3 regions of the Arthrobacter sp. TJ-58 genome follow, and region 3 is predicted to be linked to each of the others. Evidence: riboswitches for the same ligand, from Rfam matches in the RefSeq annotation. Region 3 holds a riboswitch; each other region holds the start of a gene.
What was found. Region 3 has a riboswitch for S-adenosylmethionine ahead of AC4D2W_RS04495 (flavin reductase family protein). Riboswitches for the same ligand answer to the same signal wherever they lie in the genome.
Positions count from the first base shown of each region.

Region 1: another riboswitch for S-adenosylmethionine. It lies ahead of AC4D2W_RS14360 (methionine ABC transporter ATP-binding protein); the one in region 3 lies ahead of AC4D2W_RS04495 (flavin reductase family protein).
Region 2: another riboswitch for S-adenosylmethionine. It lies ahead of AC4D2W_RS07530 (hypothetical protein); the one in region 3 lies ahead of AC4D2W_RS04495 (flavin reductase family protein).

Region 1 is NZ_JBZCNM010000004.1:157,846-165,365, reverse strand. It holds gene AC4D2W_RS14385 (acyl-CoA dehydrogenase family protein) at 1-774, opposite strand, end outside; gene AC4D2W_RS14380 (MetQ/NlpA family ABC transporter substrate-binding protein) at 771-1,649, opposite strand; gene AC4D2W_RS14375 (LLM class flavin-dependent oxidoreductase) at 1,652-3,151, opposite strand; gene AC4D2W_RS14370 (MetQ/NlpA family ABC transporter substrate-binding protein) at 3,165-4,079, opposite strand; gene AC4D2W_RS14365 (methionine ABC transporter permease) at 4,132-4,797, opposite strand; gene AC4D2W_RS14360 (methionine ABC transporter ATP-binding protein) at 4,790-5,584, opposite strand; SAM riboswitch class I at 5,687-5,785, opposite strand; gene AC4D2W_RS14355 (CoA-binding protein) at 5,961-6,377, opposite strand; gene AC4D2W_RS14350 (alpha/beta fold hydrolase) at 6,436-7,053, opposite strand; gene AC4D2W_RS14345 (LLM class flavin-dependent oxidoreductase) at 7,225-7,520, opposite strand, start outside.
Region 2 is NZ_JBZCNM010000002.1:286,368-293,887, reverse strand. It holds gene AC4D2W_RS07545 (ATP-dependent DNA ligase) at 1-232, opposite strand, end outside; gene AC4D2W_RS07540 (RBBP9/YdeN family alpha/beta hydrolase) at 251-886, opposite strand; gene AC4D2W_RS07535 (LLM class flavin-dependent oxidoreductase) at 885-1,904, shown strand; SAM riboswitch class IV at 1,963-2,102, shown strand; gene AC4D2W_RS07530 (hypothetical protein) at 2,118-2,501, shown strand; gene AC4D2W_RS07525 (tyrosine-protein phosphatase) at 2,458-3,183, opposite strand; gene AC4D2W_RS07520 (3-hydroxyacyl-CoA dehydrogenase family protein) at 3,193-4,041, opposite strand; gene AC4D2W_RS07515 (enoyl-CoA hydratase/isomerase family protein) at 4,041-4,796, opposite strand; gene AC4D2W_RS07510 (thiolase family protein) at 4,797-6,008, opposite strand; gene AC4D2W_RS07505 (VOC family protein) at 6,201-6,638, shown strand; gene AC4D2W_RS07500 (CPBP family intramembrane glutamic endopeptidase) at 6,684-7,412, opposite strand; gene AC4D2W_RS07495 (NAD(P)H-hydrate dehydratase) at 7,415-7,520, opposite strand, start outside.
Region 3 is NZ_JBZCNM010000001.1:981,260-988,779, reverse strand. It holds gene AC4D2W_RS04510 (APC family permease) at 1-954, opposite strand, end outside; gene aspS (aspartate--tRNA ligase) at 1,120-2,916, shown strand; gene AC4D2W_RS04500 (hypothetical protein) at 3,040-3,693, opposite strand; gene AC4D2W_RS04495 (flavin reductase family protein) at 4,172-4,678, opposite strand; SAM riboswitch class IV at 4,735-4,853, opposite strand; gene AC4D2W_RS04490 (PhzF family phenazine biosynthesis protein) at 4,959-5,795, shown strand; gene AC4D2W_RS04485 (nitronate monooxygenase) at 5,805-6,878, shown strand; gene AC4D2W_RS04480 (acVLRF1 family peptidyl-tRNA hydrolase) at 6,897-7,520, opposite strand, start outside.

The sequences.
Region 1 (7,520 bases), on a different contig from region 3:
AGCATCCCGGACGGCCGCCCGCCCGATGCCGGCAAGAACGGCAAGGAGCACCAGCTGAAAGAACGCCGCCTCCAGGGTGCTTTCCGCAGCACCGCGGGGAATGACGTCCCGCGCGGGCACCTGCACATCCGTGAAATAGGTGGTGCCGGTGCCGGTGTGCTGCTGGCCGAAACCGTCCCAGTCGTCCATGATCCGCACCCCCTCACTGTCCACCGGAACCACGGCATACTGCCGGCCGGGAACGCCGTCGGTAGTGGCCATGACGGCAATCCAGTCAGCAAAGATGCTGCCCGTCGTGTAGTACTTTTCGCCGTTCAGCACCCATCCCTGCGGGCCCGGCCGCAGTTGGGTGTTGGTGGCGCCGAGGGCATTGCCGGAACGCTCGGTGGCGGCATTCCCGAAGATCTTCCCGGCCGCCACCCGCGGATACCAGCGCTCCCGGAATCCGGCGTCTTCGCGGCCGATGGTTTCCACGAACGCAAAATGGGAGCGCAGCAGATGCGCCACATTTGAGTCCGCTTCGGCCAGCTCCACCAGCAACCGGAAGAAGTCCGTATGGCTGGCGCCGCTGCCGCCGGCTTCGACAGGCAGGCGGACGGCACCAAAACCGGCCTCCTTGAGCCAGCGCACCTGCTCAAAAGGAAGCGTCCGGGTCAGTTCACGGTCCAGGGCTCCTTCGGCTATCCGTGCAAACACGGGCCGGAACCGGGCCGCGAGCAGCTGATAGCCGGACTCCGTGCTGCCTTCCGTCCCGGAAGGAATCCCGGCGCTCATGCCTGCCACCACTTCGGCAGCTCATCAAGCGGGTCAGTGTCCCAGGGAGTGGGCAGCACCCCGCCCATATAGTCCGCAAACCATCTGCGGACCTCCTCCGACTGGTACGCCTCCTGCAGTACGCGGGCTTTTTCGGTGGCCGCGAAAGCCGCGGTGCCGGCAACCACACAGCGGAACGGCAGCTGGTCCGCTTCCGCTTCAAAGGCCAGCGCCTCTTCAACCGTCAGGCCAATCTCTGCTGCCAGGCGGACAAACAGAAACCCGGCGTCAACGTCCGGCAGGGTTTTCGACAGTGATTGCTGATCCACCTCCACGAACTCCAGGTTCCGCGGGTTCGCAGTGATCGATTCCTGCGAGACTTTGATGACGCCTACGCCGTCCTGCAGTTCAAGCAGCCCCGCGTCCCGCAGCAGCACCAGCGCGCGGCCGTTGTTTGCCGGGTCCACCGGCAGGGCGATCCGGGCGCCGGGGGGCAGTTCCTGCAGGGATTTCCAGCGTTCGGACCAAATGCCGCCCGGTGACCCGTAGACATAGAACAGCGGTTCCAGCTGCAGGTTCTTGTCCGCGTTGAACTGCTGGAGATAGGCGCCGTGCTGGAAATAGTTGGCGTCAAACTCACCGTTGGATACGGCCAGGTTGGGCTGGATGATGTCGGTGACGTAGGTGGCATCCAGCGTCCAGCCCTGTTCTTTCAGGAGCCGCTGGGCAATTTTGGTCGGCTCCTGGTACGGCGCGGACTCCGTGACGATGATCCGGATCCGCCGGTCATCGGCGGCAGAGGAGGTAGAAGAGCTGAAGCCGCAGCCGGTGGCAGCTGCCAGTGCGGCGGCCCCGCTGCCGGCCAGCGCCAGGCGGAGGAAATGTCTGCGATGCAAGGTCAGTCCTTTCGGGCCGCAGCGGCTGCGGCGGCCGGGATTCGTTGGGGTTCCCCGAGGAACCCGGGTGAGGCGGCGGGCTGAACGTCCCGGACGGAAGCGCCGAAGGCTCCGCGGCAGCGGGCCGCCGGATGGCGGTCATTCAGCAGAGGACCGGGGTATTCCGCACTGCGGCCAAAGACCTTTTCCCGGAAGGTGCCCGGGGCGTAGTCGGTTTGCGCCAGTCCGCGGCTGCGCAGTTCGGGCAGCACTCCGTCAATGAAATCGGTGTAGGAGCCGGGCAGCACAGCGTTGATGATGTTGATGCCGTCCACGCCGGCGTCCTGCCAGCGTTCCAGTTCGTCGGCGATCTGTTCCGGGGTTCCCGCCACCTGCTGCGCCTCGGTGCGGTACCGGGCAACGTCCGCCAGGGTGGGGTTGCGCCCGGGGGTGGAGGCGATGATGGCCTCCAGTACGCCCCGTCCGCCCTCGGTTTCAATGCTGCCTACCGGGGTATCCAGCGGCAGGCCGCCAAAGTCCACGCCAAGCCCGCCGCCGATGTGGGCGATGACGGCGTCCAGATCCAGGTATTCGTCCAGCTCAGCTCTCTTCCGGCGGGCTTCCGCCTCGGTTCCGCCCACTACGAAGGACAACCCGGTGAAAACCTTGATGTCCCCGGGCAGCCTGCCGGCGGCGGCGGCATGCCGGCGTACCCCCGCCGCCACCTTTCCCGCGTGCTCCGGACCCGGAGCGAAAATGAACGTTGCCTCCGCGTTGGCTGCAGCGAACTGCTGGCCGCGCCCGGAGCTGCCGGCCTGGAACAGGAAGGGAGTGCGCTGCGGTGACGGAGCACTCAGGTGCGGGCCCTCAATCGAATACCGCTCACCCCGGTGATGAATTTTGTGCACCTTCTGCGGATCCGCATAAACGCCCGAGGCCTTGTCCTGAAGGAGGGCGCCCTCGTCCCAGGACCCCTCCCAGAGCTTGAATACGGCTTCCACGTATTCATCCGCCCAGTCGTAGCGGCGGTCGTGGGCGGTCAGCCCGTCCGAACCGAAGTTCCGGTGCGCGTTCTCCAGCACCGAGGTCACAATATTCCAGCCGGCACGGCCGTTGCTGAGGTGGTCCAGCGTGGACATCTGGCGTGCGAAGTGGAAGGGATGGGACTGGATAACCGACGACGTCGCAGCCAGGCCAATTTCGCTCGTTGCCCCGGCGAGGGCCGCCAGCAGCAGCACCGGATCATTGGCCGGCACCTGCAGTCCCCGGCGCACGTGGGAGTCCCAGCCGCCGTCGTGGTCTCCGTACAAGCCCACGACGTCGGCGAAAAAGAGGGCGTCAAACTTGGCCTCTTCCAGCTGCCGCGCCAGCCCGGTCCAGAGGGAAAGCTCATTGAAGCGGTGCTGTTCGGCGTCGGGATGGCGCCATTGTCCGCCCCGGATATGGCTGGCGGTGTTCATGAGGAACGCGTTGAGCAGCAGCCGCGGACGGCCCTGCGGATAGCGGGAACTGGGGGTGGTCATGGTGTCCTCTCGCTCAGGCGCGGCTGAGCTGTTCGAATGCGGGCAACGGATCTTCGTCCCAGGGAAGCTGGAAGAACCCGTCCTGGTATCCGGCAAAGAAGTCCCGGACCTCGGGGCTCTGGACCGCGGCGCGCAGTTCCCGGGCGCCCTCGCCGGCGGCAAATTCCCGGGTGCCGGCGAAGACTGAGCGGTAAGGAACCTCGTCCGCTTCCTGTTCCTCGGCCACAACCGTGGCCTCCTTATCGATGCCGGCGTCGATCGCGGTGGACTGGAACATGAAACCGGCATCCACGTCCGCCAGGGTCTGGCTCAGTGATAACTGGTCCACCTCCACAAAGGACAGGTTCCGCGGGTTTGCGGTGATGTCCTGCTGCGAGGCGTTGACCACCGTGACGCCGTCGGACAGTTCCAGCAGGCCGTGGGCGCGGAGCATGAACAGGGCGCGGCCGTTGTTGGCGGGATCCACCGGGATGCTGATGGTCGCACCGTCGGGCAGGTCGGCCAGTGCAGCGTGCCGGCGGGAGTACAGCACCGCCGGCGAATTGCGGATATAGAACAGGGGCACCAGATCCAGGCCCTTGTCCCGGTTGAACTGCGCCAGGTAAGCCATGTGCTGGAAGCAGTTCGCGTCCGCCTCACCGTTGGCCACCGCAATGTTTGGCTGGTTGATGTCATTGACGAAGGTTGGCTGCAGCTTCCAGCCCTTTTCCGCGAGGAGCCGGCCGGCGATGCCCACCGGTTCCTCATAAACCTTCACCTGCGAGGAAATGAGACGGATGGTCCGTTCGTCGGTGCCGGCATCGGCGGAACGGAATCCGCAGCCGGCGAGGACTGGCGCGGCAGCCCCGGCAGCCGCGAGGTAGGCAAGCAGGGTGCGGCGGCTGAGTGCGGGCGGAGCTGAACTGTTTTTGGGTGTGATGGAGTGCAACGTGTCCTCTTCAAAAGTTGGAGTGCGAGCGCTGAAAGGGATCAGCGGCGGGTCATACGCGCTTGTCGGTGCGGCGGGAGATCCAGGAACCGCTCAGCTGCACGGCCTGCACCAGCAGGACCATGAGCACAATGGCGGTGACCATCAGCCCGGTTTCGTAGCGGTAGTAGCCGTAGCGGATGGCAAAGTCGCCAATCCCGCCGCCGCCCACCAGCCCGGCCATGGCGGAGTAGGAGATGAAGCTGACGGTCATGATCGTCACCGAGCTGATCAGGCCCGGGCGGGCCTCGACGAGCAGCACGTCGCGGACGATCTGCAGCCGGCCGGCTCCCATTGAACGCGCCGCTTCCACCACGCCGCCGCCCAGTGAGGTGATGTTCTGTTCCACGAAGCGGGCAAAGTAGGGCACCGCGTTGATGGTCAGCGGCACGATCACGGCTGCCGTGCCGATGGTGGTTCCCACCAGCAGCCGGGTCAGCGGAATGATGGCGATCAGCAGGATAAGGAAGGGAAAGGAGCGCACCAGGTTCACCAGCGTGTCCAGGATCCGGTGCAGCTTGGGCCGGGGTGACAGTCCGTGGGGTCCGACGGCGTACAGCAGCACCCCCAGCGGGGTTCCCAGCAGCACGGCCAGCGGAATGGCAATGATCAGCATGGTGCCGGTCTCTCCCAGCGCGGCCAGCAGTTCGGGCCAGACTTCAAGGATGCGGTCAAACATGGAGGGCCCCCTTGCCGTGGGCTGCGGGCCGCTCAAGCCGGATCTCGTCCGACACCAGGTAGCGTCCAATCGACGTGGCAGGGCTGAACGCGGGGCGCTTCAGCTCACTCAGATCGAACTGTTCCACCACCCGGCCCTCTTCCATGACGGCAACGTTCTCAGCGATGGCCTTGATGACGTTCATTTCATGGGTGACCACCACAATGGTGATGCCAAAGCGCGCGTTGACGTCCGCCAGGTACTGCAGCACCGAGGCCGTGGTCCGGGGGTCGACGGCGGAAGTCGGTTCGTCGCAGAGCAGCACCTTGGGTTTGGTGGCGAGGGCGCGGGCAATGGCGACGCGCTGCTTCTGCCCGCCGGAAAGCTTGGCCGGATACGTTCCGGCCTTCTCCGGCAGGTCAACAATTTCCAGTGCTTCCAGCGCACGTTTGCGGCGCTCGGCCGAGTTCCCGATTCCCGCGAACTTCAGCGACAGTTCAACGTTCTGGGCCGCGGTGAGATTGCTGAGCAGGTTGAAGTGCTGGAAGATCATGCCGATGCCGTGGCGGCGTTTGCGCAGCTCCAGCGGCGTGAGGCCCACCAGGTCCACTCCGTCCACCAGCACGCGCCCGGATGTGGGCCGCTCCAGCAGGTTGATGTTGCGCAGCAGCGTGGATTTGCCGGCACCGGAAAACCCGATGATGCCCTGGATGGTTCCGCGGCCGATGTTCAGTGAGACGTTGTCGACGGCGGTCAGTTGCTGCCCGCCGGTGTCAAAGACGGTTGAGACATTCTCAATCCGGATCATGTGTTCCTCCTGGGTCCAAGCCCGAGAAGAGGTGCCGCCGCAGGCCGGACCGCCGGCGGTGCGCCGGAGCGCACTGCAGGGGACCGGGCGAAAGCGGGTGCTTCTCCATCGGTCCTGGCGGTAGCACCCTTGCTCCGCAGGATCGCGGAAGGGTTGCTGCGGCGTCACGGAGCCAGGTCTCTCAGCCGCTCTGGATGGTTACAGGTTCCATGGTCGCCGGGGCAGTGCAGATGCGCAATCAGATGTCATGATGCGGCGAAGCATTGCGAATCATGACCTGCCCGGCGTCATCTTGGAGTTCCACAGCGGATGAGGGCGTCCGCGGCAGGGCAGGTGAGAGGTCCGGGGAAGAAAGAGTGCCCGGGGCGGCAGTGGGCTACAGGCCGAAGTGCGGTGCCTCGATGACCGGGCAGGTGTTCATGACAACGTCCAGTCCGGCGTCGGCCGCCCGCTGCGCCGCGGCCTCGTCGATGACGCCCAGCTGCAGCCACACGGCTTTGGCCCCCACCTCGATGGCCTGGTCAACAATGGCGCCCACGCGGGAAGAATTCACAAAGCAGTCAACGACGTCGATGTGGCCGGGAACCTCTTTCAGGCTCCGGTAGCCCTTGTTGCCGTGTACGTCGTCGCCCTTGAGGCTCACCGGGATGATCTCCATGCCCAGGTGGTCCTGGATATAGCGGGACACGCCGACGGCGGTGCGCAGCGGGTTGTTGGACAGGCCCACCACGGCCCAGCGGCCCTTGTTCTTCAGGAGGGATTCGATAACTGCGGGGTCGTTGACGTGCGGCATCTGCTGTCCTTCGGCGGAGTGCTGGAATGGGGCTCCAGCTTACGCCCGGCCGGTGTGATCAGCCGAGAAAGGATTCGATGGCGTCGGCCAGGGCGGCGTCCGGCACCCGGGATACATCGCCCTCCACCAGCTGGAACTCTCCCTCGTCCAGGGCATCGGCTGCCCGGCGGGCGAGGTCGCGGGTCTCATCCCCGCTGGTGCTTCCGGCAAGGACCAGCACGGGGACCTGGACGCCGCCGAGTCCTTCCAGTTCCGTCTGCATCACCAGCAGCTCATCCTCGCCTTCATCCAGGGCCAGGGCCGGTTCCAGTGCCACAACGCGGGTGATGACGGCGGATTCCTCGGCGGCCCGCAGAGCCAGGAACGCCCCCGACGCAAAGCCGTAGAGGTCTGCGGTGCCGCCGGCCACCTGCACCACGGCCAGCAGGTCATCGACGTCGGACTCGGCGGTGTACTCCTCGCCGAGCCCGCTCTCACCCAGCCCGCGGCGGTCGTACGTGTACACCGTGTGGTTCTCGGACAGCAGATTCGCCAGCGCACGGGTGCCGGAGCTGTTCCGGTCCGAGGTCAGCGGATCCACGATCACCAGCGGCGGTCCGTCACCCTGCCGGGACCAGGCGATCTGGGTGCCGTCGGCGGAAAGGGCCATTCCGGAGGCACTGGGGGAAGGTTCCATGACGGACTCCTGCTCGCGGGAGGGGCACTGCGGACCCTTCAAACGTAAGGAGACGCTCCGTCCCCGGTCAATGCCCCCGCCGGGAACCCGCCCCCGGAAGCGGCCCCCGGCTGACCGGCCGGCAGCTGCCTGGCCGACAACTGACTGTCCGGCAACTGCCCAACCCGCAACTTACCGGCCCGCGGCTGCCGGCTGCCGGCGGAAGGAGGCGCCGCGGTGTTCGGAAGGCAGCTTGTCTCCGGCTCCGAACAACTTGTTGCGCAGCGTGCCCGGCGTGTACCCGGTCCGGTAGGCGCCGCGCTTCTGCAGTTCGGGCACCACAAATTCCACGATGTCCTCAAAGGTCCCCGGCGTGATGGCGTAGGCCAAGTTGAAGCCGTCGACGTCGGTCTCCTCCTGCCAGCGGATCAGCTCCTCCGCGATTTCAGCGCCGGAGCCAACCATCCGCGGACCAAGGCCGCCGATCC
Region 2 (7,520 bases), on a different contig from region 3:
CGTCCACCACGCAGCGCTGCGGCAGGTTTGCCTTGAGCGCCTCCACCAGTTCCGGAAAGTACCGGGTCATCGGTTTTTCATTGCGGCTGCCGATCTCCAGTTCATCGCCGTCGCGGAAAATGATGGAGCGGAAACCGTCCCACTTTGGCTCGTAGGAGTATTCCCCCTCGGGCAGCGCAGAGACGGCTTTGGCCAGCATCGGGGCCACGGGCGGCATTACCGGAAGTTTCATGGGCCCATTCTTACCCGACTAACAGGTAAGGGGAATGGAAACGCCCAGCCCCGCGGCGAAGGCGGTCAGCAGGTCCCGGCCCTGCTGCCAGTTCCCGATGCCGCTTTCATCGTTGATGTGGGTAAGCGGGCCGGCGTCGATCACCGGAATGTTCCAGGCCTGGGCCAGCAGCCGGGCGCCGGGGAGCGTGCAGTAGGGATCGTTCTCGCTGGCGATCAGCAGCCCGGGCACCGGCAGCGGTTCCAGCCTCGGATCGCGGAATGAGCCGGCGGTGTCCGGGAAGGCGGGCTCGGCCGGGTCCGGCGGCGCAACCAGCAGCACGCCCCGGGCGCCGTCCGGATTGCGCAGCAGCCACTCCGCGGAAGCCAGGCAGCCCAGGCTGTGGGCCACCAGGATGGTGTCGCCGTTCCGGGACCCGGCGGCAGCATCCAGCGCGTCCATCCAGTTCTCCAAGTTCGGGTCGTCCCACGACGACGGCGAAATCCGGGACATATCCGGAGCGTCAGCCTGCCACCGGCTTTGCCAGTGCTCATCGTTGGAACCGCCGATGCCGGGGACGATGGTCAGGTGCATGCTGTCTGCCTTTCCGTTGACGGCCGCCGCCGGGCGGAAGCCGGGAATATCTCCTCGGAAACCGGTGCTGTTCCTGAACATGAAGAAAATCGGTTTCCTGTCCTTTGGACACTACCGCGATGTGCAGGGTTCTTTTGTCCGTACCGCCCGGGATGCCCTGCTGCAGACCGTCGAGCTGGCGGTTGCGGCGGAGGAGCTGGGGATAGACGGCGCGTTCCTGCGCGTTCATCATTTCGCCCCGCAGTTCGCTGCACCGTTCCCGCTGCTTTCCGCCATGGCCGCACGGACAAGCCGGATTGAACTGGGTACCGCGGTCATCGACATGCGTTATGAAAATCCGCTGTATCTCGCGGAAGAAGCCGCGGCCACGGATTTGATCAGCGGCGGCAGGCTGCAGCTGGGCCTGAGCCGCGGTTCCCCCGAGCCGGCCCTGCGCGGTTACGAGGCCTTTGGCTATGTTCCGGATGCGGGAAGCACCGACGCGGACGAGGCCCGCAAGCACACCCTGGTGTTCCGGGCTGCGATTGCCGGCGCAGGCCTCGCTGCGGCAGATCCGGTCATGACCGGCAGCTCCGGAACGCTGGCGGTTGAACCGCAGTCCCCGGGGCTCAGCGAACGAATCTGGTGGGGATCCGGAACGCGGGCCACCGCCAAGTGGACCGGCGAGCAGGGCATGAACCTGATGAGCTCCACTCTGCTAACGGAGGACACCGGGGTGCCCTTTGACCAGCTCCAGGCGGAGCAGATTCAGGTGTTCCGCAAAGCGCGGGCCGACGCCGGCCACGAGGGCACCGGGCTTGTCTCGGTCAGCCGGAGCGTCATTCCGCTGGTGACCGAGACCGACCACCGGTACTTCGGGCTGCGGGCCCAGACGGATTCCCGTGACCAGGTGGGCCGGCTGGACGGCGGGCTGGCCCGGTTCGGCAAGAGCTACATCGGTGAACCGGATGTAATCGCCGCGCAGCTTGCTGCCGATGCCGCGGTCCAGGCCGCCGACACCGTGCTTATTACGGTGCCGAACCAGCTGGGCGTGGAATACAACGCGCAGCTGCTGGAGAGCCTGGTGAAGCACGTGGCACCCGCGGCGGGCTGGCGCTGATGCCTCCGGTCCGGTGACAGTTCCCGACTGTCACCGGCATGCGCTATGGTTGTCTCAGCTTCACGAGAGGTGGCCAACACGCCCGGAGGAATCCGGGTCTGTAAAAGCTCCGACTGGCCTCACACCAACCCCACTGTTCGGCGGGTGGTTCGGATGACGAAGCGGCCCGCGGCCAACCGGTGCGGGCAAGGACAAACCGTAAAGGAACACACTGTGAGTATCTCCAGTGGCGCCCGCTGCATCAGCTACACCCCCGGCCACAACGTCCACCTCATTCACGGCAAGCGCCTGGCTGTTTACGATGACTGGGTGGATGCCCAGGCCTACGTCGATCTCGATCTGGACCTGATTCAGTTGGTCGTGGACGGCGAGCAGCAGCTGATGTGGTTCCACGACCTGCCCTCCCTGGCGCAGGCGCTGGCCCATTCCAACGGCCAGGTGCAGTGGTGCACACGCTATTCGTCGCTGCTGGTGCCCGGAGGCTTTGACAGCCCCGCACGGCGCTCTTTTTTCTACTTGGCGACGCCGGAAAGGGTCCATCCCTGTAAACAGCTCAACGCAAACGACTCCGAAGACGCCCAAGCTCAGCGGGGCTAAGCCCAGCTGAGCGGAGGTACTGCTCCGCGTCAAAACCGTCCAGGGCGCGGAGCAGTTCCTTCCGGCCGTCGGCCACCCGCGCGTCTTCCTGCTCCGCCGTCAGCGGTTTTTCCCGCGGATGCACCTGCGTGGTGTGGAAGGCGTTGATGCCGCGGACCGCCTGTTCGTAGTCGTCGGCGATGGCTTCAGGCGAGGCCCCGGCCAGCTGCAGCAGCAGCATGGCGACGAGTCCGGTGCGGTCCCGGCCGGCAGAGCAGTGGATCACCACCCCACCGTCACCGGCCTCCGCTATGGCACGCAGAACAGCGGCGATCTTCTCCGGCCAGCGGCGCAGGTTCTCCCGGTAGAAGCGCGGGGAGTCCATGTAGGGGCCGGTGAGCGCGGTGAACTCCGGATCCTTCGCTTCCTGCGTGGGCCCGGTGAGGAACGTGATTCCTGCGGCAGCCTCCGCGTCCGGCAACGGATCGGTGTCCCTGCGTCCCTGCTCCTCTTCGTTGCGGAGGTCGACGACGGTGCGGACTCCGGCGGCGCGGGCCTGTTCCCAGCCCCGCGTGGTGAGCCATTCGGACCGCCCCATGCGGAAGATCCGGCCCGGGAGGACGGCGCCGCCGCCGGCGACCGGGATCCCGCCCAGGTCCCGTGCGTTGGCGGCGCCCTCCCAGTGGACGTCGCGGCTGCTCATGACAGCCGGCTAGGACCAGTCAAAGAAGCCCTTGCCGGATTTGCGGCCGAGCTCCCCGCGGGCCACCTTGTCACGGAGGATCTGCGGCGGTTCGAAGCGCGGGCCGAGCGTGGACGCCAGATACTCGGCGATGCCCAGGCGCACATCCAGGCCCACGATGTCGGTGGTGCGCAGCGGGCCGGTGGGGTGCTTGTAACCCAGCACCATGGCAGCGTCGATGTCTTCGGCGGAGGCCACGCCCTCTTCGACCATGCGCATGGCTTCCAGGGCAATCGCCACGCCCAGCCGCGAGCTGGCAAAGCCCGGGGCATCATTGACGGTGACGGGTGTCTTTCCCAGATCCCGGGCCCAGGAAGCGGCGGCTTCGGCCAGCTCTTCAGAGGTCTGCTTGCCCAGCACCACTTCGATCAGGGCGGAGGCCGGCACCGGGTTGAAGAAATGCAGGCCGCAGAACCGTTCCGGACGCTGCAGCTTTTGTGCCAGCTCGGTGACGGACAGCGAGGACGTGTTGGATGCCAGCCAGGCCTCCGGTGCCAGCTGTTCCTCGACCGCGGCCAGGGCAGCGGCCTTGAGGCCAAAGTCCTCCGGCACCGCTTCCACCACCAGCCCGGCCGCAGCAAAAGCGGCGTAGTCGGTGGACACGGACAGCCGCGCGGTCAGGTCGGCCAGGCTTTCGGAAACGGTGGCGCGTTCAACACTTTTCGCCAGCGCGGACGCTACCCGGTCGTAGGCGGCGGAGGCGGCGTCGTCGTCGCGCTCCACGACGACGACGGCGGCTCCCGCGGTGCAGAAGGCGTGCGCAATGCCCGCCCCCATCCGGCCGCCGCCGAGCACTCCTACTGTGGAGGGAACTGCCATTACTTTTTCTTCCTCTCAAGGAACGCTGACATGCGGTCAAACTTGGCCTGCGATTCAAACAGAATCCCCTGCGCCAAATTGTCGATGGCGGGGTGGGCATCCGCCGGGGCCGCGAACACGGTTTTGGTGAGCCGGACGGCCAGCGGATCCTGGCGGGCAATCCGGTCCGCCAGCGCCTGTGCTGCGGCCAGCAGGTCTTCCGGTTCGGCGAGCTCGGTGACCAGATGCGCGGCCAGCGCTTCCTCGGCGTTCAGCACCCGTCCGGCCAACAGGATCTCCTTGGCCAGCGGTTCGCCCACAAGTTCCTTCAGCCGCCAGCCCGCGCCGGCGGCTGCCAGGATCCCCAGCGAGGTTTCCGGGTTGCCGATCTTGACGCGGGGTGTGCCAATCCGGAAGTCCGCGGCGAAGGCCAGCTCCGCCCCGCCGCCCAGGGCGTATCCGTCCACCGCGGCGATGACCGGCATCGGCAGCTTGGCGATCCGGGCAAACACGGTGGAGTTGATGCCGCGCAGGGCGTCGTCGCGGCGGCGTTCGCGCAGCTGGGCAATGTCCGCACCGGAGGCGAACACCCCGCCGCTGCCGCTGAGGATGAGGATTCGGGGGTTCTCTTCGAGATCGGCACAGAGCAGGTGCAGCTCATCGACCATGGCGGCGTCAATGGCGTTGCGGACCTCCGGGCGGTTCAGGACCGCGGTGACGCGCCCTTCCCCTTCCGTGACCTGCAATGTGGTGAAGGAAGAGTAATCAGCTCCCACTTAGACGGCCTCAATCAGCATGGCGGTGCCCTGGCCAACACCGACGCACATGGTGGCAATCCCGCGTGTTGCGCCCTCGCGCTCCATCCGGTTCAGCAGTGTGATGGCAATCCGGGATCCGGAGGAACCCAGCGGGTGCCCCAGTGCAATGGCGCCGCCGTCGTTGTTCACAATGTCCTCCTTCACGCCGAGCCGGCGGATGCAGGCCAGCGACTGAGTGGCAAAGGCTTCGTTCAGTTCGAAGGCGCCGACGTCGGCAAGTTTCACGCCGCTGCGGGCGAGGACCTTTTGGGTGGCCGGAACCGGTCCGATACCCATGATTTCCGGCGGCACTCCCGCGGACGCGCCTTCGATAATCCGGGCCCGGGCGGTGAGTCCGTATTCGCGGATGGCCCGCTCGGACGCGACGATAATGGCCGACGCCCCGTCATTGAGCGTGCTGGAGTTGCCGGCAGTGACAATGCCGCCGGGCCGCACCACCGGCCGCAGCTTCGCCAGCACCTCGGCCGTGGTGCCCTCGCGCGGGCCCTCGTCGGTATCCACGACGGTGTCGCCCTTGCGGCCGCGGACGGTGACCGGAACTATTTCGTCCTTGAAGTGTCCGGCGGCAATGGCGGCCAGCGCATTCTCATGCGAGCGGACGGCAAAGGCGTCGGCGTCGGCACGGGAAATACCGTCCACGGCGGCCAGTTCCTCTGCGGTTTCCGGCATGGAGTACGTCATCTTTCCGCCCCGGGACAGCTCCCCGGCGGTGAAGCGCTCGTTCACGAAGCGCCAGCCGATGGAAGTGTCAAAGGTTTCACCGGGCTTGGCGAAGGCCTTGGTGGGCTTTTCGGTCACCCAGGGCGCGCGGCTCATGGATTCAGTACCGCCGGCAATGACAATGTCCGCTGCTCCCGCCTTGATCATGTGTGAGGCCATGATGATGGCCGACAGCCCCGAAGCGCACAGCCGGTTCACCGTGATGCCGGGAACGTCGCTGGGGAACCCTGCCAGCAGGGCAGCCATCCGCGCCACGTTGCGGTTTTCCTCGCCGGCACCGTTGGCGTTGCCCAGGATCACCTCGTCAACGACGGCGGGATCCAGTCCCTCGCGCGCCACCAGTTCCTGCAGCGTCAGAGCCGCCAGGTCATCGGGCCGGACACTGGACAGCGCGCCGCCGTATCTGCCCACCGGGGTCCGTACTCCGCCCACCAGAAATGCTTCCGCCATGACTGCTCCCACCGTCTGCGTGTTGCCGGCCGACGCCGGCGGACACCAATTACTGACCATTCGTTCTGTAAAGAATTGCACGGCGGAGGAAAGCGGTCAATGTGGGCAAGCCAGCATGACGGCCAGCTTCTGCGGACAGAAGTTGTCCACAAACCGCCGGTGAGCGGGGTAACGGCTGGCTAGGCTCGCGGCATGACATCGACTATCCAGATATGCATTGACTGCGAAAACCCCCATGACCAGGCCGACTGGTGGGCGGAAACCCTGGGCTGGGTGCTGGAGCCCACTGACCAGGAGTTCATCGAGTCACTGCTGCAGCAGGGATTCGCCAGTCCGGAGCAGCTGATTGAACACAACGGACAGCGGGTATGGAGGGACGGCGCCGCGATCTGCCGCCCGGGTGAGGAAGCGGCACCGGACCGTCTGCGGATATTGTTCCAGCCGGTCCCGGAACCGAAGACGGCGAAGGACCGCATCCATTTAGACGTGCGCCTGGACGGCCGGACCAAGGACGAGGCCCGCTCGGACCTGGAGGCCAGGGGCGCTGTGTTTCTCTATGCGGCGAGCCAGGGGCCATCCTCCTGGTACACCATGGCCGATCCCGAAGGAAACGAATTCTGCATCGCCTAAGTCAATGGGGAGCGGCGGGAGGGTCCGGTGTGCGGCGATTCCGGCTTATTGCAGCAGCTCGGCCGGAATCGCGTAGGTCAGCAGGACGGCCAGCAGATTCTTCGCGGCGTGCACGGCATAGGACAGCATGAAGTTGCTGCCCGCCCATACAAAGACGCCCACCAGCACGGCCCCCATCACCAGGTACGGGAGCAGGACGGCCAGCGCGGGCGCTTCCTTTCCCGCAACGTGGATACCCGCGAACAGCACCACCGAAATGACACAGCAGACCCAGATGTTCAGGTACCTGCTCAGCTTGCCGATCAGCAGATGGCGGAAGATGTATTCCTCCACGAACGGGGCGATCAGCACCAAAAGGGGAATGATCAGCAGCGGCGGAAGGGACACCACCAGCCCTTGGACTGCTTCCTGGTTCACGGCCGTTTCCGGAGGCCCGGTGAGGGCCGCGGCCACGGCGGTGAGCACCAGCATGGCGAGGACGCTGGCAGGGATCACCGCCAGCGTCAGCCAGGGACGCGCGGCGAGGAGCCGGGCCTCCCGGACGGCAAACCGCCACGAGGCCCAGAGCGCCAACGCCCCGGCCGAGAGGTAAAACGCGAGATTCACCGCATAGCCCGCCAGCACCGGATCCGGTATCAGCCGGGTCAGTCCGGGAATGCCGAGTCCCGGTGCAAAACTGAAAATCCCAACAAACAGCACATAAAAACCGGCCGCAATAACGTCGCGGCGGGTGAACGCGCCGGACAGGGAGGCCTGCACGCGGGGGTCTGCCACGGCTAAACGGTCAGTTCCGCCATGACGCGCGGCATGGCTTCCAGCAGTTCTCCGGCCAGGAAGCTCATGGGACCCTGGGCCGCCGAGAGGCGGTCACCTGCCGTGGAG
Region 3 (7,520 bases):
GCCCGTGCGGGCGAAAACCCGGGGGAGGTCGCCGTCGTCGGCCATGGCAGCCGCCGTGTGCGCGCTTCCCTCCGTCAGCAGCCACACGCCGGACAGGCTGGCCGCACCGGCGGCGATGGCCACGGCCCCGGTGCCGATGCCCAGGCCCACCTCCGCCACCGGCTCACGCAGCGGAGCCAGCGACGCCGCCAGGCCCGCCGGCCCGTGGAACCAGGCCAGCAGGGATTGGTTCACCAACAGATACAGCCCGAGGGCCACCAGGATGGAAGCCGGGATGGCACGCGGAAGGTTCCGGTCCGGTGCGCGGACCCGGAAGCCGCCCGACGCCAGGCGGGCGTACCCCGCGAAGGCAAAGAACGCGAAACCCGCTCCCTGCAGCAAGCCGGCGGTGGACTCCGTGTCCTCCAGAACGCCCGGCTGCGGAGGAGGTCCTCCGGCCTCGTTGAAGGCAACCACGACCCCGAAGCCCAGCACGCCAATCACGAACGCCAGCACAAAACGGATCACCCAGGTGCTGCGCTGCAGGCCGAACAGATTCAGTGCGGTTGCCGCCACCGCGGCTCCAACCGCCGCAGGACGCGCCTGGCCGGGCAGCACGTACAGGCCAAAAGCCAGGGAGAGGACGGCGGCGGACGTCACCAGGGCACACACCATGGTCCAGCCGGTGAAAAAACCCGCATGGGTACCAAAAATGACCCGGGCCGCGGAGCGCGTTGTGCCCCCGGCATTCGAGTGGCCGCTGGCGCGAAGCCCGGCGCCGAGCAGGAAAGTCGATGCTGCCGAGCAGTACGCCACCAGGGCTGCCAGGGTGAGGGACGCGGCCATCGCGAAACCGGCAGCTTCCGCAACCGGGGGCAGGACCACAAAAATCCCTCCGCCCACCATGCAGCCGATGCCCACCGTGGTGGCGTCGAAGCCGCCCAGCGGAAGTATCGCGTCGGAGCTTCCGGACACGCGTCCCTCCGATCAGTCGGGCCCGGCCGGCAGTGCGGCCGCAACGGCTGCGCGCTGGAGTCCTTGGCTGGGAAAGGAAGTGAACACCGGTAAACTTCTAAAGAGACCTTGTATTCACAATGAGCGGGAACAGTGTTTTCCGCAAGCAATCTTGAAAGGACTGCTGTGCTGCGCACTCATGCCCTTGGTTCCCTGAGGGCCGAGCATATTGGACAGACCGTCACTCTCGCTGGCTGGGTGGCCCGACGCCGGGACCACGGCGGCGTTGCCTTCCTCGACCTCCGCGACGCTTCCGGGATCGCCCAGGTAGTGGTTCGGGAAGAAGACGTCTTCCACGGACTGCGCAACGAATATGTACTGCAGATCACCGGCACAGTGCAGAAGCGCCCTGAGGGAAATGAAAACCCCTCGCTGGCCTCCGGTGAAGTGGAAGTCATTGCGGACGAAGTTGTGGTCCTGAATACGTCCGACCCGCTGCCGTTCCAGATTGACGAGCACGTGGAAGTCGGCGAAGAGGCCCGCCTGAAACACCGTTACCTGGACCTGCGCCGTCCCACTCCCGCACGCAACATGCGCCTGCGCTCCGAAGCCAACCGGGTGGCCCGCAACCTGCTGCACGACGAAGGCTTCGTGGAAATCGAGACTCCCACGCTGACGCGCTCCACCCCTGAGGGTGCCCGCGACTTCGTGGTTCCCGCACGCCTGGCACCGGGATCCTGGTACGCCCTGCCCCAGTCCCCGCAGCTCTTCAAGCAGCTGCTTCAGGTGGGCGGGTTCGAGAAGTACTACCAGATTGCCCGCTGCTACCGCGATGAAGACTTCCGTGCTGACCGCCAGCCGGAGTTCACCCAGCTGGACATCGAAGCCAGCTTTGTCGAGGAAGATGACATCATCGCCCTCGGCGAGTCCGTGGTGAAGGCGCTGTGGAAGCTGATCGACGTCGACATCACCACTCCGATCCCGCGCATGACGTACGCGGACGCCATGGCCCGCTACGGTTCCGACAAGCCGGACCTGCGCTTCGGCCTGGAGCTGACGGACCTGACGGAATTCTTCAAGGACACGACCTTCCGCGTGTTCCAGGCTCCCTACGTGGGCGCCGTCGTTATGCCCGGCGGTGCCTCGCAGCCCCGCCGCACGCTGGATGCCTGGCAGGAATGGGCCAAGCAGCGCGGCGCCAAGGGACTCGCCTACGTGCTGATCCAGGAAGACGGCACGCTGACCGGACCCGTCGCCAAGAACCTCACCGACTTTGAGCGCGAAAACCTCGCGGAAAAGGTTGGCGCCAAGCCCGGCGACTGCATTTTCTTCGGTGCCGGCGAGACAACCGAAGCCCGTGCCCTGCTCGGCGCGGCACGCGTGGAAATCGGCCACCGCACCGGCCTGATCAACCCCAACGACTGGGCCTTTGTCTGGGTTGTTGACGCCCCCATGTTCGAGCCGGCTTCCGCCGCCGTCGCCGCCGGTGACGTGGCAGTGGGCGGAGGAGCCTGGACGGCCGTGCACCACGCCTTCACCTCCCCGAAGCCTGAGTTCATGGACACCTTCGACACGGATCCCGCGTCGGCGCTGGCCTACGCCTACGACATTGTCTGCAACGGCAACGAAATCGGCGGAGGCTCCATCCGTATCCACCAGCGCGACGTGCAGGAACGCGTCTTCAAGGTCATGGGCCTTTCGCAGGAGGACGCACAGGAGAAGTTTGGCTTCCTGCTTGAGGGCTTCAAGTACGGCGCACCGCCCCACGGAGGCATCGCCTTCGGCTGGGACCGCGTGGTTGCCCTGCTGTCCGGCAGCGAGTCCATCCGCGACGTCATTGCCTTCCCGAAGTCCGGCGGCGGCTATGACCCGCTGACCCAGGCACCGGCTCCGATCACTGCTCAGCAGCGCAAGGAAGCCGGCGTGGACTTCAAGCCGGAGAAGAAGGCTGAGGCCAAGCAGGACGACGCCAAGAAGGACTAGGTCTTTCGCAGGATTCCAGAATGATGAAAGTGCCCGGCCGCTGATGCGGCCGGGCACTTTCATATTTCGACTTCATATTTCGACGCACCGGTAATTCTCGGTGATTTATTCCGACAGCCTTTTTTAGCCCGGTGCGGGTGCCGCAGTTGCGGGCCCCATGGAAGTTTCGGGCGCCATAGTGGGGACCGGCAGATTATAGACAACAAGCCAGTAATCTCCGTCCGGCCCGTCCACTGTAATGGATGCCGGGGTTTGGTCCGGTGTGACGATGTGTTCGAAAGACGTGAGAACCGGCCAATTGCAGTTGTTGCTGCTGGCAGCGGTAACTGGGCTTGATTCAGCGTCCAGAACCTCGATGCTGTAATCCCCGGGCTGGTTGCAGGTGAGGTACACGCTGAAGCTGGTCCCCGGTTCCATCGCGGGCAGATCGAAGGTGCTCCTCCCGGTGCCGGGTTCCTCGAGCACGAGGCTGGCGTTGAGAGGGCGCCCCTGGGGGCTTTGCTGGAAGTAACTCTCGAGACTGATGGGATTGTCCGCCCGGAACAGTGCCGTCATGGCCGGGTCAATGGGGACAGGAGGCTCCGTGCTTCCGGGGGGCAGTTCCACGCCGATGCTGCTCCGGCTGGAAGAACGGGCTGAGGGGGACGCCGTGGCGGTCTCCTCAGCAGTGGCCGACGATGTGGCAGGTGTCGAGGAAACGGCCTCGGGCTCCTCCTGGGCGCTGCACCCTGTCAGCACCAAGCCCAGCACCGCTGCGGGAAGCAGGGCCTTATGCATAAACGGCAAATCCGACACTCTGCCCGGCCTTGCCTTAGTCCGTGATGTTCCATTGGCATTTCTGTTTCTGGTCATCTCCGCTACTTCCTTCCGAAGTAATCCGAAGAACGATAGTGGACCCGGATCCGTATGTAAAGGATTGGTAACGGGCGGCCGCTGTCATAAACCCGTGGAACAATTCCCGGCCCACTATTTCCGGTGCCGACACATTTCTGCCGGTCAGGCGAATTCGGGAACACCCGGACGGGGAAACGCTGAACCGTGGAATATCAGGGGCTCGTGGGCATCGTCGTGTGAGGCATGGCCGTGGACGCGCAGCAGCACGAGCATCGTGGAAGCTGTCTGGGATTTACCGCCGGGTTTGCCCGATTTCGTGCGGTTTGGGAAAACCCGGACGGTCCGCAGTGGCCGGGATTTCCCAAAGTGGCCGGAATTTCCCAAACCGGTCGGGATTTCCTGCCGGTGTTGCCCAGTGAACTCAGGCGAAGGAAGGCACGCCCAGATGCCGGAAGGCCGAGCCGTGGAAGACCAGCGGCTCATGGGCATTGTCATGGGCGGCATGGCCGTGCACCCGCAGCAGCACCACCGCATGGTCCCCGGCGGGAATTTCGTTCTCCACGGAGCACTCCAGCCACAGGGCAGCCCGGTCCAGGAACAGGGAGCCGGAGTCGTCAGTGTGCAGGTTAAGGCCGGCAAAACGGTCGCCGGATTTGGATGCAATTTGCCGGCAGATGCCCTCGTGCCCGGAACCCAAGACAGAGACTCCGATCCTGGCAGCGCCCCGCAGAAGCGGCCAGGTCCGGGAGGTGTTCTGCACGGCGAACAGCACCAGCGGCGGATCCATGGAAACGCCCACGGTAAAGGATGAAGCAACAATGCCCTGCGGTTCGCCGTCCACCACGGCGCACAGAGCGGCAATGCCGGAGGGGAACCGGGAGAAGGCCCGGCGCAGGGCTGCGGGCTGAAGGTCGGTTGTGAGAGTCATGCGGAAAATGTCCTCTGCCTCAAGCGTCCGGCCGCCGCGACCAACACGGCAGCGAAACGCAGTACTTGCCGGACCGGTTGGAACAACCGGCGGCCGAATCGTCACCTGGAGCACCCCGCTACGGCGAGAGGGTTGCCGCCCAGCCGGCCAGGGCCTGTGGCTGGAACTCATGATTCTGGTTCCACGGTAGGTCCGGCAGCACAGCCGCGCAAACCCCCGCCACAGTTCGTAAAACTCCGCTTCATAAAACTCCCGCAGCCAAAGGGATACAGTTTTCACCATGAGACAGCGGTGGTTTAAACAGGTGGACGTTTTCGGCAGCGAACCTTATTTGGGCAACCCCCTGGCGGTGGTGCTGGAAGCGGAGGGACTCACCGACGCGGAAATGGCGTCCTTCGCACGCTGGACCAACCTGTCCGAAACAACGTTCGTGCTGCCGCCCACGGTGGACGGCGCCGACTACCGGGTGCGGATCTTCACCCCGGGCGGGGAACTCCCGTTCGCCGGACACCCCACCCTGGGAACATGCCACGCCTGGCTGGAGACCGGGGCCAAGCGCCGCTATCCCGACGTCGTCGTCCAGGAATGCGGCATAGGCCTGGTGACGCTGCACGCCAATGCCGGCATCGCCGCGTTTGCCGCCCCGCCGCTGCAGCGCTCGGGCCCGCTGGAGGAAGAAATCCTGGACCAGGCGCGGCGGGCCCTGAACCTGGAGCCGGGGCAGGTGCTGGCTTCCAACTGGATTGACAACGGACCGGGCTGGCTCGGACTCCTGCTGCCCGATGCCGCGACTGTCCTGGACCTGTTACCGGACCCCACCATCATGGGCAACCTGCGCGTGGGCGTGATCGGCGCGCAGCCGGCGGACGCTGAAACGGACTTTGAAGTGCGCGCCTTCGTGCCGGGACTTGGCGTTGCCGAGGATCCGGTGACCGGAAGCCTCAATGCCGGCCTGGCCCAGTGGCTGATCGGAGCCTCACTTGCGCCGGAACGCTACGTCGTCACGCAGGGAACTGCCGTCCAGCGGTCCGGCCGGGTGCGGGTCTTCACGCGCGACGGCAAAATCTGGGTGGGCGGCTCCACCGTCACCTGCATTGACGGCACGCTCACGCTGTAAGCGGGAACCATGTTCAAGCTGGACTCGCTGTCTCTTCCGATCCTCGGCGCGCCGATGGCCGGAGGTCCCTCCACACCCGAGCTGGCCGCGGCCGTCAGCAATGCGGGCGGACTCGGCTTCCTGGCGGCCGGCTATAAAAGCCCTGCCGCTGTCCGCGGTCAAATCACCCGGACCCGCCAACTGACCCGGCGGCCTTTTGGCGTGAATATCTTTGTGCCTGATCATGCCAACACGTATGCCGATACGTCGGAGGAGAAGCAGGCCGGAAAGCTCGCGGCCTCGCTGGCCTACCGCGAAAGCCTGGCCGCAGCCCGGGAAGCACCGGTCGGAACGGTAATTCCCGAACCCGGGTTTCCCGATCCGCAGGACGACGACGGCTGGCACGCCAAACTGGAGCTGGTCCTGCGGGAACAGGTTCCCGTAGTGTCCTTCACCTTCGGGCTGCCGGGGCCCGACGTGTTCGCGGAGCTTGCCGGACGGGACATCTGCACGGTGGTGACGGTCACCGACGAACATGAGGCCCGTGCCGCCGCCGCAGCGGGTGCGCATCTGCTGTGTGTGCAGGGTCCGGAGGCCGGCGGGCACCGCGGAACCCTGGACAGCGCCGCAGTCCCCGGACAAACTGCGCTGCCGGAGCTCCTCAGCGCAGTGAGGGATGCCTGCCCGCTGCCGCTGGTGGCTGCCGGCGGAATTTCCACCCGGCACGGTGCCGCTGCGGCCCTCGACGCCGGGGCCTCGGCGGTTCAGGTGGGAACACTGCTGCTGCTCGCCAATGAGGCGGGCACCTCAGTGGTGCACCGGACTGCCCTCCGCGATGCCGTGCTGGGACACAGGGACCCGCGCACCTCGGTTACCCGTGCCTTCTCCGGCCGTCCGGCCCGCGGGCTGACCAACGGCTTCATGCGCGCGCACCCGGATGCCCCGGACGCCTATCCGTTTCTGAACCAGATCACCGGGCCGCTCCGTGCAGCAGCAGCGGCTTCCGGGGACCCCGAGGGAGTGAGCCTGTGGGCGGGAACAGGCTACCGGCACGCGGTTGAAGAGCCCGCACAGGCCAGCGTCCGCCGGTTGTTCCCCGGGTGAGACTGCAGGACGGAAGCCTCAGGGCACCGTAATCCGGATGGAAACCGAGCAGGCATCCTTCGCCGCCTGAGCCAGCACGGCCAGCTTGGGGTCCTGGACATCGAGGGGCTGCAGCCGCGGCAGGCTGCTCCACCGAGCAAAAACCTTCTGCCGGGCCAGCAGTTCAGTCAGCGTCCGGTCTCCGCCGAATACGAGGTATTCCGGCGGATGGTCGGCGAAAAGCCGCGCGGCCTGCTCGGCGGCGGTCTCCACCAGCGCGTCCGCCTGGTTGGCCCGGCGCCGGGCAAAACGCTGCTGCGACCCGCCGCCGGCCGCGGTCCGGGACTGCACGTACCGGTTGCCGGCCTTGGACGCGAGCAGCAGCCCCTCACGGGCCACACCGGCGGCGTACCCGCCGCGGCGCAGCAGCACGATCCCGAGGGTGCGGGACTGGCCGGCCAGGGAGACCAGGCGTTCGACGTCGTTGGTCCCGCGTCCCGGGCGTCCGTCGTCGGGCCAGGGCGCCCGCAGATCCGCTTCGGTGCCGTTGGCCGCGCGGACGTGCAGTCCGCCGTGTTCGGGTGTGATGTCCAGCGCACCGTTCCCGGCGGCCAGGCGGTCCAGCCAGCCCGGCAGGCGCTGCGCGGAAACGAAGGTGTGGCG